One region of the Marinobacter sp. DUT-1 genome, then DNA from elsewhere that is predicted to be linked to it. Evidence: riboswitches for the same ligand, from Rfam matches in the RefSeq annotation. Region 1 holds a riboswitch; each other region holds the start of a gene.
What was found. Region 1 has a riboswitch for thiamine pyrophosphate ahead of ACQUTG_RS10805 (sodium:solute symporter family transporter). Riboswitches for the same ligand answer to the same signal wherever they lie in the genome.
Positions count from the first base shown of each region.

Region 2: it holds a riboswitch for thiamine pyrophosphate, as region 1 does, so the genes downstream of both, thiC (phosphomethylpyrimidine synthase ThiC) here and ACQUTG_RS10805 (sodium:solute symporter family transporter) in region 1, are expected to answer to the same signal.
Region 3: it holds a riboswitch for thiamine pyrophosphate, as region 1 does, so the genes downstream of both, thiB (thiamine ABC transporter substrate binding subunit) here and ACQUTG_RS10805 (sodium:solute symporter family transporter) in region 1, are expected to answer to the same signal.

Region 1 is NZ_JBNRLS010000003.1:168,328-172,714, forward strand. Features, by position in the region: gene ACQUTG_RS10790 (sugar ABC transporter ATP-binding protein) at 1-213, opposite strand, end outside; gene torT (TMAO reductase system periplasmic protein TorT) at 217-1,290, opposite strand; gene ACQUTG_RS10800 (LysR family transcriptional regulator) at 1,621-2,532, shown strand; TPP riboswitch at 2,757-2,867, shown strand; gene ACQUTG_RS10805 (sodium:solute symporter family transporter) at 2,857-4,233, shown strand; gene ACQUTG_RS10810 (molybdate transporter family protein) at 4,230-4,387, opposite strand, start outside.
Region 2 is NZ_JBNRLS010000005.1:99,676-104,062, reverse strand. Features, by position in the region: gene waaA (lipid IV(A) 3-deoxy-D-manno-octulosonic acid transferase) at 1-636, shown strand, start outside; gene ACQUTG_RS16380 (TolC family outer membrane protein) at 678-2,036, opposite strand; TPP riboswitch at 2,221-2,336, shown strand; gene thiC (phosphomethylpyrimidine synthase ThiC) at 2,429-4,306, shown strand.
Region 3 is NZ_JBNRLS010000002.1:241,997-246,383, reverse strand. Features, by position in the region: gene ACQUTG_RS06740 (NAD(P)/FAD-dependent oxidoreductase) at 1-525, opposite strand, end outside; gene ACQUTG_RS06735 (TIGR01244 family sulfur transferase) at 587-1,003, opposite strand; gene ACQUTG_RS06730 (MBL fold metallo-hydrolase) at 1,017-1,883, opposite strand; TPP riboswitch at 2,038-2,142, shown strand; gene thiB (thiamine ABC transporter substrate binding subunit) at 2,191-3,195, shown strand; gene thiP (thiamine/thiamine pyrophosphate ABC transporter permease) at 3,195-4,387, shown strand, end outside.

The DNA.
Region 1 (4,387 bases):
CGGCTGGTTCGCACCAGCCAGAATGGAAATCAGGGTCGATTTTCCTGCACCATTCTCTCCAAAGAGCACATGCACTTCGCCGGCAAGCAGTTCGAAATCCACGCCATCAAGCGCCCGGACGCCAGGATACTCCTTGGTAATGGCCCGGGTCTGGAGGAGCGGGGTTCCCCCCGCCTCCTCACGACCCTGCTGTTTGTTGATTGAATTCAACATGGCTTACTTTACCGAGAAAACTGGGCGGAAGCCGTTTGGTGCCAGAGTCGAAGCCGCGTCAAACTCGTCGTAGTTTTCCTGTGTTACCACATAGAGCTCAGGACCGACGTGCTTGAGATAATCCTTGCCTTCCAGTATCCGAACGGCCTGGTCGACAGCGATGCGCCCCTGAATGACGGTGGAATCGGTTGGTGCAGCAAGGATCTGGCCACGGGCGATACCCCGATCAACACCCGGAGCATAATAGTAGGACACTACCTTTATTTTATCTGCCAGCCCCCTTGAGCGGAGGATTGGAATAGCCGCTTCTGCTGTGACCGCAGTGCCGACAATGTAGTCAAGATCGGGATAGGTCTGGAGAGTATCCTCGACGAGCCTGGCTTGGGCTTCCTTACCGGTGTCGCCGTATTTTGTTTCTACCATCTCGATCGCTGAACCCTCTACCGCGCCCAGGAAACCGGCATTTCCTGCTTCTACCCAACCGGCACCAGCGGGACCCGGGAACCAGGCGACTTTCGCTGACTCCCCACCCGCAGGATGCAGTTCAGCCAGGAATTCACCAGCCTTGGCGCCCATTTCGCCAAAGGATACCAACGACTTGGCTGAGAGCTGGTCGGACGACATTCCGTTGATAACGTCGATGACCGGGATACCGTTTTCATTGATCTCAGCGACCAGGTTGTTAAGCCCGTCATAGGCGATGGCGCCGATAATAACGGCATCCGCACCTGCGGAAACGCAATCCTCGATCTGCGAGATTTGAGTGTTGAGGTTCGTGTAGCCACCCGCGTCCGTCACAGTGGCGGCCACACCGAGCCTCTTGGCCTCTTCGGTGATGCCGTAATTGACGCCAAGCCAGTAAGCATCCTTCATGTGCGGGAAAGAAACGCAGAGATTCCATTTCTGCGAGGCTTCGGCGAGTGGTTCGTAATCTGTCTTGCTGCGTGGGCTATCCATGTTGAAGGGGGGAGTCCAGACTTCGACAGGATATGGGTACCAGGTTTCGGCCATTGCGCTGCTGGAAAAGGCAATCGTCATTGCCATCGTCGCAGCTGATGCGCTGAGAAATTTTTTCATTATTGTTTCTCCTAATGTGAAAGGAGCTCTGCTGCCCCAACGCCAATCCCCTCTGGAAAGACGTTAAAACAACCATAAAATGAGACAGCAAATTTGTATAATACGATTTTCAGTGTCCAAATATCTGTTAAAACGATACACTGATTGGAGAGCTTTCGCGGCGAGCTCGGGCATGAACGGGTAGTTCGCGCGCCACAGGATCACTCATAAAGCATTGATTTAAAGATATATTATTTAGGAAAGAGGCATCATGATGTGGGTAGCTTTATAACCACACTTAAATTAGGGTTTATTTTTCAATCTTTTAAATGAATAGCTACTATAAATTTTATGAATACACCTACGATCCGTCAGATCCGTTACTTCATTGCGGTCGCGAACTTGGGACAGATTTCACGCGCAGCTCTCGAACTGAATGTGTCCCAATCTGCAGTGACAACGGCAGTAAAACAGCTTGAGGAAATCGTCGGCACCCCGCTCCTCGCGAGACATGCCGGGGGAGTAGCCCTGACCTATGAGGGCAATATCTTTTACGATCACGCCCGACGAATAATGGCTGTGGTGGAGGAGGCCGTCACATCTCCACGCCGCTTGCGTGATGACGTTAAGGGCACTCTTCGTTTAGCAATGACATACACGGTTGCTGGCTACTATATTCCAACCTACATTGAGCGGTTCCTTCGTGTATTTCCCCACGTGGACCTTCAGTTGACTGAAGCTTCGCGAACTGCGATCGAAGATGGGCTTGCATCTGGTGAATTCGATCTTGCAGTGATGCTCACCTCTAATATTGTCGATCAGGAGGGAATATCCTACGAGACCTTGCTGCAATCACGCCGCAGGCTCTGGTTGTCGGCGAACCACCCTCTTCTCGAGCTGCCATCAATCTCTCTGGCCGATGTTGCTGCCCAACCCTACATTATGCTGACGGTTGACGAAGCCAGTAACACCACACAGCGCTACTGGAATCGCACGAACTATCGACCTCATACAATTTTCAGAACGAGTTCCGTTGAAGCCGTGCGCTCAATGGTTGCCAGCGGCATGGGCGTCACGATCCTCTCCGACATGATTTATCGCCCCTGGTCGCTCGACGGACGCCGCGTCGAGGTGACCTCTCTGGTCGACCGGATACCGACAATGGACGTCGGACTCGCCTGGGCCACCAATATCGAGCAAAACACGGCCGTTTCCGCTTTTCGGGAATTTATGCACATAGGTGAGGAGCCAGATATGCGTTGAGCGCATCATCGATGGTTTATAAGTTTTTACTAACCATGATCACTACCAGGCCCTCGTCAGCCTCACTGAAAAGCCAGTGACCTGGTTTCCTGAGATTCGCTTGATGCCCAGCACCCTCCAGTTGCTCAGAGCCGGCCCTATCTTTACCATGCCGCTGACAGTTTAAATGGATGCCTGATGGCCGTTACCCACCGGCTACGCATTCAACACCACACACAGACAGTTCCAGTCGACAGGGGAGTCCCGGCAACACAGCCGGGGCTGAGAGTGCCTTCGGCAGACCCTGGAACCTGATCCGGATCATTCCGGCGGAGGAAGCGCGACATGATGATGACCCAGATGGCCGCCATTGTGGCGGCATTGTGCCTGTTCGGTTGGCTGGGCTTGCGTGCCCGTCAAACAGCCAACGGCATTGACGACTACATGACCGCCCGCAACAGTCAGGGCGCGACCACCATTGGCCTTTCCTTTCTGGCGTCAGGCATGGGCGCCTGGATCCTCTTTGCGCCACCGGAAGTGGGCGCCTTTGTTGGCCCGGTGGCACTGGCCGGCTACGCCCTGGGGGCGGCATTGCCTTTTATCGTCTTCGCCATGCTCGGCCCCGTCATTCGCCGGCAAATGCCCGAAGGGCGCAGCATCAGCGAGTTTGCCGAAAGTCGCTTCGGTAAAGGTATGCGCCGCTGGGTCTCGTTGATCTCGGTTTTGTACATGTCGTGCTTTCTGGCCGCGGAGCTCACAGCCATTGGCGCAATCACCGGACTGCTGTCTGACCTCAATGGTCAGATCGTCATTATTGGTGTCGCGGTCACGACACTGGTCTACACCACCTGGGGCGGATTACGGGCCAGTCTGGCCACCGACCGCTGGCAGGCATTGCTGTTGATGGCGCTGCTGGCTGCGGTGCTTTTTGTAGACTGGAAACACCTGCCTGCCATGTCGGAGTCGGCCAAATTGCCGGGCATTCCCTTCTGGAGCGCGGTCAGTGTCGCCCTTACCCTGGTGCTCGCGGTAACCGCGGCCAACCTCTTTCATCAGGGCTACTGGCAACGGGTCTGGGCCGCACGGGACAGCAGCTCACTGTGGAAAGGCGCCCTCCTCGGCGGTGGCACCACCATCGTTGTGGTTGCGGTCGTGGGTGGCCTCGGGATGAGCGCTGCCATGGCCGGGCTTGAACTGGGGCAACCGCCCATTCCGTTTTTTGCCCTGATAAATGAAGCACCGCAATGGTTGGGCGCGGTCGCGCTGGTATTGGCCGTCACTTTGGTCGCATCGTCCGTGGATACCCTCCAGAACGGCATTGCCTCCCTGGCGGTCGCTGAAAAAGCGGGCCTGACACTCGCCGGCGCGCGCTGGGTAACGGTGGCCCTGATGGTGCCGGTTGTGGTGATAGCCTTGCAGGGTGCGTCGGTTCTGCGGCTGTTCCTGATTGCCGATCTGCTGTGCGCAACGGCCATCATTCCCATTCTGATGGGACTTTGGCCCCGGGTATCAACAACCGCTGCGTTAAGCGGTGTGTTGGCCGGAGTCGCCGGGGCGATTTTGCCGGGCTGGATCGTGGGCGGCAGTCTCGGTGAAGCTCTCCAGATTGCCAGTTTCCCCGGTGGCGTGCCGACACTGGCGCCGTTTGCCGGGGCAATCGTGGCTTCGGGCGGAGTTACGCTGCTGCTAACGACGGTGCAGCGCCGCCGGACGGGACACTAGGCAATCTTCTGTCTACGCACCAATGCCGCCCGAACCGTTTCCGAAGCCACGCCGGCCAGAAGCCCGAAAAACGGGTCGACCCAGACAGTCACCAGCGCGGTTATTGCGATGACAGGCCAACAGGACGGCTTGGCTGTCCAGAGACGTTTCGACG
Region 2 (4,387 bases), on a different contig from region 1:
AAGTTTGACGTGGATATACCACCGGATGTCCGACAGGCTGCACGGGATCTCCGAACACGTTTGGCGGGGCGGCCGGTCTGGATTGCCGGCAGCACCCATGGGGGAGAGGATGCTCAGTTGCTCACCGCCCATCAGGAATTGCTTGTTGCCCATCCCGAAGCGCTCCTGATCCTGGTGCCAAGGCACCCGGAACGATTTGATTCGGTGGCCAACAAGGCCATGTCCAGGGGGATGACCGTTGCCAGGCGTTCCCGTGGCGAGGATCCCGCTGATGCCCAGGTTTATCTGGGCGACACCATGGGCGAGCTGATGATGCTCTATGGTGCCAGTGACATTGCCTTTGTGGGTGGTTCGCTTATTGAACGGGGTGGGCACAATCCCCTGGAGCCGGCTGGCTGGGGAATCCCGGTGTTTTCCGGGCCTCACGTGTTCAATTTCGAGACCATCTATCAGCGCCTGCTGGACGATACCGGCGTCAAGATCGTGGCCAACGCCGAAGAATTGGCGACCTTCCTGATCACCCTGTTCAGTCACCCCAGTGAGCGGGAAGCGATTGGACGGCGCGCACTGTCAGTGGTGAACAAGAACCGGGGCGCGCTGGAAAAAGTGGTCGAGGGAATTATCGAGCGGGTTTGATGTGAGTGGCGGGCAGTGTGCCTGCCCGCCAAAGCGGTCCCCTAGCGGGCCGGATCGTCCAGGGTCTGTTCCTCGTTGGCCAGGGCTTCAATGCCTGGTGCTGTTTCGCTCAGCCAGTTGTTCAGGTCCACCAGATCCTGTGGGCTGAGAGTGCCGGCGGCCTGCTTCAGCTGCAGCGTGTTGATCACGTAGTCATAACGGGCATTGGCATAGTCACGCAGCGCCACGTAATAGGCCCGCTCCGCATCCAGCACTTCCACGATATTCCGGGTACCCACTTCATAGCCGGCACGGGTGGCATCCAGTGCACTGCGGCGGGAAATAATGGTCTGTGACAGCGCCGAAGCGGTCTCGACATTGTTGTTCACGGTCAGGAACAGGCTGCGGGTATTCACCCGGACGTCCCGTCGAACGGTGTTGAGCTGCTCTTCCGCCACGGTAACGAGGGACCGTTGCTGCCGAACGCCCGCCTGGGTACCACCACCGGTATACAGTGGCACGTTCAGCTCCAGGCCAATAACGCCCTGGGTCCCTTCGAACTGGTTGGGGCTGCCGCCGTCAATCTCGTTGTCACCGTAGGACGCGGTGAGATCCAGGGTCGGGTAATGGCCGGATTTGGCAACCTTCAGGTTGGCCTCGCTGGCGTTGAGGTCATAGAGCGCGGACTGAATGGACCAGTTCTGCTCCAGCGCCGTGGTTTCCCAGGCCGAAGGGTCCATTGGTTCCGGGCGACCGAGCGGGAAGTTCCGGCGCAGGTTCTCCAGATCCTCCGGGTACTCCCCGGTCAGCCTTGCCAGTTGTTCCTTGGCGACATTGAGCTGGTTTTCCGCGGCAATCCGCTGGCTCTTGGCATCGTCATAGCTGGCACGGGCCTCATATACCTCGGTAATCGCAATCAGGCCAACATCAAAGCGCTCCTGGGCCTGCTCGTACTGGCGCTGGATTGCGGCTTCGGTGGCCAGGGCTGTAGTGACGGTGTCCTGGGCCCTGAGTACATTGAAATAGGCAGTGGCCACGTCCAGGATCAGCTGCTGCTGGGCCAGGTTGTACTGGGCCCGGGCGGATTCGGTCTGGAACTGGCTGGCGTCGTACCGGAACCAGGAGTCGGCCCGGAACACCGGCTGGGTCAGCTGGACACCGTAACTGGTGGACTTGTAGCTTTCGTCCTGAATGTCGCCGTCCAGGTCCGTATGGTTGGCATTGCCGAAGGCGCCCACCTGCGGCAGCAGCGCACTTTTGCTGACATCGCTCGCGGCCTGCTGGGCCTCGAAACTGGCCTGGGCGGCCGCAATGCCGGAGTCATAGGAGAGGGCTTTTTCGTAGGTGTCGATCAGGTCGATGGCGAGGGCTGGTTGGGCAGCCATCACACCGATCAGTCCGGAAAGCAGTCGTTTTTTCATTCTTTCTCCTGAATACCTGTGCGCATGGGCGTCAGTCCGGGACGCCGGGTAACCGGCCGCACAGTGCTCTCAAGCACCAGGGTGTGCATCCGGCGGGCTTATGGTTGGCCATTATGGACAATAATTCCCCTGGCCTCTACACTTGCAAACGTCACACAAATTGTGTGCTGAACCGAATTTCACTCGCGTCTTGACGGGGTGCTGGCTTACCTGATTCCTGGGTGGCCGGCTGAGATTGCATCGCAGAACCCGCGACCTGATCCGGATAATACCGGCGTAGGGATTAAGACCAGATGACCCAAAAGCAGTCCCCAGTCCTAGTGGCTTTGGCTGCCCATGCAGGCTCCGTCATACGCGACCCGAAACCCCAGTCCATCTACCGGGAGCGAAAGATGACCGACCTGCCATCCTACCTCAGCGATTCCGCAAGAGTTGATTCCGCCGCCATCAAACCGTTACCAAGCTCACGAAAAATCTACGTGCAGGGTAGCCGATCCGATCTGCGAGTGCCCATGCGGGAAATTACTGTGGAAGACACGCCGACCGAAATGGGCGGTGAGAAGAACCCACCGGTGGTCGTTTACGACACCTCAGGCCCCTACACGGACCCGGAGGCGAGTATCGACCTGCGCAAAGGCCTGGAGCCCATCCGTGCCGGCTGGATTGCCGAACGGGGCGATGTTGAACAGCTGGAAGGCTACACCTCGGAATTCACCCGCCGGCGCATGAAAGACCCACAACTGGACCCGCTCCGGTTCATGGATGAGCGCAAACCCCTGCGGGCCAAGCCGGGCAGGAACGTTTCCCAGATGCACTACGCCCGCCAGGGCATCATCACCCCGGAAATGGAATACATCGCAATACGCGAGAACATGAAACTCCAGGAAGCCCGTGAGCAGGGCCTGCTGGACCAACAACATCCCGGCCAGTCCTTTGGCGCCAACCTGCCAGCGGAAATCACACCGGAATTCGTTCGCGACGAAGTGGCCCGAGGCCGCGCCATCATTCCTGCCAATATCAACCACCCGGAAATCGAACCGATGATCATCGGCCGCAACTTCCTGGTGAAAATCAACGGCAATATCGGCAACTCGGCGGTCACTTCCTCCATCGAGGAAGAAGTGGAAAAGCTCACCTGGGGCATCCGCTGGGGCGCCGACACCATCATGGATTTGTCCACCGGCAAGAACATCCACGAAACCCGGGAATGGATCATCCGTAACTCCCCGGTACCCATCGGCACCGTGCCCATCTACCAGGCCCTGGAGAAAGTCGGCGGCGTGGCCGAAGACCTGACCTGGGAAGTCTTCCGGGACACCCTGATCGAACAGGCCGAGCAGGGCGTGGATTACTTCACCATCCACGCCGGTGTGCGCCTGCATCACGTCCCGCTTACCGCTAACCGGGTTACGGGCATCGTCTCCCGTGGTGGCTCCATCATGGCCAAGTGGTGCCTGGCCCACCACAAGGAAAGTTTCCTTTACGAGCACTTCGAAGACATCTGCGAAATCATGAAAGCCTACGATGTCTCCTTCAGCCTCGGCGACGGCCTGCGCCCCGGTTCCATCGCCGACGCCAACGACGCGGCCCAGTTCGGCGAACTGGAAACCCTGGGCGAACTTACGAAGATTGCCTGGAAGCACGATGTCCAGTGCATGATCGAAGGCCCCGGCCACGTGCCCATGCACCTGGTTAAGGAAAACATGGAAAAGCAGCTCGAATGTTGCGACGAAGCCCCATTCTACACCCTCGGCCCGCTGATCACCGACATCGCGCCGGGCTATGACCACATCACCTCCGGCATCGGCGCTGCCATGATCGGCTGGTACGGCTGCGCCATGCTCTGTTATGTGACTCCCAAAGAGCATCTGGGCCTGCCCAACAAGGACGACGTGAAAACCGGCATCATCACCTACAAGATCGCCGCCCACGCCGCCGACCTGGCCAAAGGCCACCCGGGCGCCCAGATCCGCGACAATGCCCTCTCCAAGGCGCGTTTCGAGTTCCGGTGGGAAGACCAATTCAACCTCGGCCTCGATCCGGACACCGCCCGGGCCTACCACGACGAAACCCTGCCCAAGGACTCCGCCAAGGTGGCTCACTTCTGCTCCATGTGTGGTCCTAAGTTCTGTTCCATGAAAATCTCCCAGGAAGTCCGGGATTACGCGGCAGAAAACGGGCTGGACGAGGTTTCCGCGATTGACGCCGGGATGCAGGAAAAGTCCCGCGAGTTTGTGGAGTCCGGCGGTAAGCTTTACGACAAGGTCTGATAGCTTGGTGTTCTGGTTCGCAGGACTGTGACTTCGCGGGTGGAGCCCGGTGGGTGGCCCGGTTCAGGACACGCTCCTGAC
Region 3 (4,387 bases), on a different contig from region 1:
CGCGCCGGCACATTTGATCGGCATCGGAGGCTGCACAAACAGCGCCTTGCCTGCTTCCAACCGTTCTACCAGCGACCAGGTGTAGGGGGCGAGATCGTAGCGATAGTTTGAAGTAACGCCGTTCTGGCCCAGGGTTTCCTCAAGGCCTGCCACCGCCCCCCAGTCCAGAACCAGTCCCGGAGCGACCACCAGGCGCTGGTAGCTGATACACCGGTGATCGGTCAGTGTAACAGTCCGGGCCTCAGGATCTACGTTCTCCGCGGCCACACGGTACCAGTGGCAGCCGGTGGGGATGACGGTTTCGGTCTTGCGGCGTGTACTTTCAGCGGAAAACACACCGCCACCAACCATGGTCCAGCCCGGCTGGTAATAATGAATTTCACAAGAATCAATGATTGCGATATCCAGGTCCTTCTGGCGCTTTAACAGGCTCGCAGCGGTCGCAATTCCGCCTGCTCCGGCCCCGATGATGACCACGTCATGGTATTTCAGGGAGGATCGATCGGCGTTTTGGTGAGGTTTCATCTGGTCTTCAACTCCGCAATATCAAAGGACCTCCCTGTCCGTCGAGCTCAATAATCAAACGTTACTTTTCCAGCAGTTCCCGAATGGGCTGAGGATCATGACCGGCCTCGTGGGCCGCCTTGAGCAGCATCGGAATACTGCACTGGGGTTCCCGAGCGCGGGCCTGGGCCCACATGTGAACAGCACGACGGCCGGTCCGACAGAACCCGAGGATGGGTGAAGGTACTTGTTCCAGCGCTTTGCCGAACGCTTCCACGTCTGCTTCGGAATACTCGCCGGATGCCACCGGGACACATACCCACTCAAGACCGACCTTGGCGGCAGCCTCCGCGTAGGCCTGCTCACCGGCGTAACCCTCTTCCCCGGGGCGACGGTTACAGATCAGTGTCCGGAAGCCTTTTTCCCGGATTTCAGGGAGATCGCCGATAGCCACGGTATCCGCAACCGCGAACTCCGGTTCAAGATAATGAATCTTCATGGCGTACCCTCTGTCAGAAGCGGTTTACAGGTACTTTCAGGTAAACCTGTCCGTTATCCTCGGCCAGTGGCATCCCACCTGCCCGCATGTTCACCTGTACCGAAGGCAGGATCAGGCGGGGCATGCTGAGCGTGGCGTCCCGCTCGGTCCGGAGCCTGACGAAATCGTCTTCGGTCATGCCTTCGCGAACGTGGATATTGTTGGCCCGTTGCTCGGCAACCGTGGTTTCATGCTGGAACTCGTCCCGGCCCGGTGCCTTGTAGTCGTGGCACAGGAAGATCCGAGTCTCATCGGGCAGCGCCAGAACCTTCTGGACAGAGCGGTAGAGCGTGTGAGCGTCACCGCCGGGAAAGTCACAGCGGGCGGTGCCGGAATCCGGTGCAAACAGTGTGTCGCCAACGAAAGCTGCGTCACCGATGACATACGTCAGGCACGCAGGGGTATGGCCGGGGGTATGCAGCACCCACCCTTCCAGGTTGCCGATTTGGAACGAATCCCCTTCCTCGAAAAGCCGGTCAAACTGGCTGCCATCACGGGCAAATTCGGTACCGGCGTTGAAGACTTTTCCGAAGATTTCCTGCACGTCAACGATTTTCTGGCCGATGCCGGTCTTGCCACCGAGCTGTTCCTGCAGGTAAGGCGCCGCAGAAAGGTGGTCAGCGTGAACGTGAGTTTCGAGTATCCACTCGACCTTCAGGCCGCCATCCTTTACGAAACGGATGATCTCTTCAGCGGAACGGACGTCGGTCCGGCCGGCGGCGTAATCGAAATCCAGCACGGAATCCACGATGGCACAGGCATTACTCGCTGGATCCTGTACTACGTAACTGAAAGTATTGGTCGGTTCATCAAAGAAATGTGTGACTGCAGGCATTTGCATAGTCATTCCTCCGTCGGGAGTGTCTGTCGTTACGTCACACACTACACCATACTTTTAGTTCTAAGCATAGGCGCCATGGCTATATGCGACACAATGACGCTGATAGGCAAACTCGATGGCTGGCCGGAGGCAACGGCTAGCGTGTTATACTGTGCGCCACTCAACGGGGTGCCCTTCGCTCAAGAAATGAAGGGCTGAGACCATACCCGCGGAACCTGATCCGGTTCGTACCGGCGAAGGGATTGAGTATTCACCGTTCCAGTGAAACCGCGGCATGGTTCCCCAGATCGAATCCGAGGATACGACCATGCTGAGACGCCCCCTGACCCTTTTTGCAGGCATCGCGCTGCCGCTTCTGGCCAGTGCCCAGGGCAACGAAGCCCTGACCGTCTACACCCACCCGTCATTCGCTGCCGAATGGGGACCCGGACCGGGCGTGAAGGAAGCGTTCGAGCAACAATGTCACTGCACCCTCGAATATGTGGTCCTTGATAGCGGAGGTGACATCCTCCAGCGGCTTCGCCTCGAGGGCAATTCCACCGACGCGGATGTGGTTCTCGGGCTGGACACCGGCACCATGGAAACCGCCAGGCAGACCGGCCTGCTTGCTCCGCACAGTATCGCGCTCGAATCTCTTGATCTGCCCGTCGAGTGGCAGGATTCCCTGTTTGTGCCCTACGACTGGGGCTATTTTGCCTTCGTCTATGACACCCAACAGTTACCCAACCCTCCGAAAAGCCTGGAGGAACTGGTCAACGCACCCGAGGAACTGCAGATCATTATCCAGGATCCCCGGACCAGCACACCGGGCCTTGGCCTGTTGCTCTGGATGAAGGCCGTCTACGGCGACCAGGCCGGCGAAAAGTGGCAGGCCCTCAGCGATAACATTCTGACAACTACCAAGAGCTGGAGTGACGGCTACTTCTCGCTGTTCATGAACGGTGAGGCACCGATGATCCTCTCCTACTCCACGTCTCCGGCCTATCACATGGCCATCGACAAGACCGACCGTTACCAGGCGGCCGAGTTCGAGGAGGGTCATTACCTTCAGGTGGAAGTGGCGGCATTGGTTGAGCCCTCGGAACAGAAAGCACTGGCCCGGGACTTCCTGCAGTTCATCCTGACCGCAGATTTCCAGCGCCATATTCCCCTGAAGAACGTGATGTACCCGGCCATTGATCTGGGGGATGAATTACCGGAGGTGTTTGATCGCCTGATCCAGCCGGACAAAACCCTGTTTATCGATCCGGCCACCGTGGCAGAAAAACGCAAATCCTGGCTGGATGAATGGCTCAACGCCATGATCCCGTAATGCGTCAATTCCCGTTCGGTGCCACCCAGGCGCCGCTCAGCCACCCGGGCTGGCAGATCGGCCCGGGCCTGCTCATCGCCGGTAGCCTGCTGGCATTGACCATTGCCGGTGTAGCCGCGCTGCTCTGGCAGGCCCACCTGCCGGAAGCCTCCGAGCTCTGGCAAAACCGCTATCTCAGCAATGTCATCCGTTTCACGATCTGGCAGGCCACCCTTTCCACTTTGCTCAGCCTGGTTCTGGGACTGTTCATTGCACTTGCCCTGGTCAGGCAGCCCCGATTCCCGGGTCGAAACTTGCTGTTACGGATGATGGAGCTGAGCCTGGTTCTGCCAACGATCGTGGCGGTTTCGGGACTGGTGGGAGTTTATGGCCGGCACGGCTGGCTGACGTCAGTGGTTGAACACTGGACCACGGTCCGCTGGAATCTCTACGGGCTTAACGGCATCGTGCTGGCTCACGTGTTTTTCAATGCACCATTGGCCGGCCGGATTCTGCTCCAGGCACTGGAATCGGTTCCCGCGCCCCGGCGGCGGGTGGCCAGCCAGCTCGGCCTGACCGGGTGGTGGCTCTGGCGCACCCTTGACTGGCCGGCTGTGCGCCGTGTGTTGCCGGGCATCGCAGCCCTGGTATTTACCCTCTGCTTTACCAGTTTTGCCATCGTGATGACGCTCGGCGGAGGGCCCGCGTCCACTACCCTTGAAGTAGCGATCTACCAGTCTCTGCGCTTTGAATTCGACTTCGGTCGCGCGGCCCTGCTGGCGATTGTGCAGTTATCAATCTGCGGTGCCATCTGGCTCTTGATGGTTCGTCGAGGTTTGTCAGCTAACCTTACGCCACAACGCAGTTTTTCAGAAACCATACTTAGGCCAGACAGCCACGGCATCACGCGGTTCCGGGATATCGTGCTGCTACTGTGCTTTACCCTTTTTCTCCTTCTGCCACTGGCCGCAATCCTGTTCCGGGGCCTGCCGGGGCTTGTCACAGTGGCCGTTGACGGTGGTAACCCGCTCGCGGATCTGGTGAACGCGACACTACTAAGCTTCGCCATTGCCCTGCCCGCCGGCGCGTTTTCGGTGCTGTCGGCCCTCCTTGTGCTGGCCCTCGCCAGTCGGGGTGGCCCGCATCTGGGCAGGTTATCTTCGGTGGCAACCGCGGTGCCCCTGATGGTCCCGCCGATCGTCCTTGGGACAGG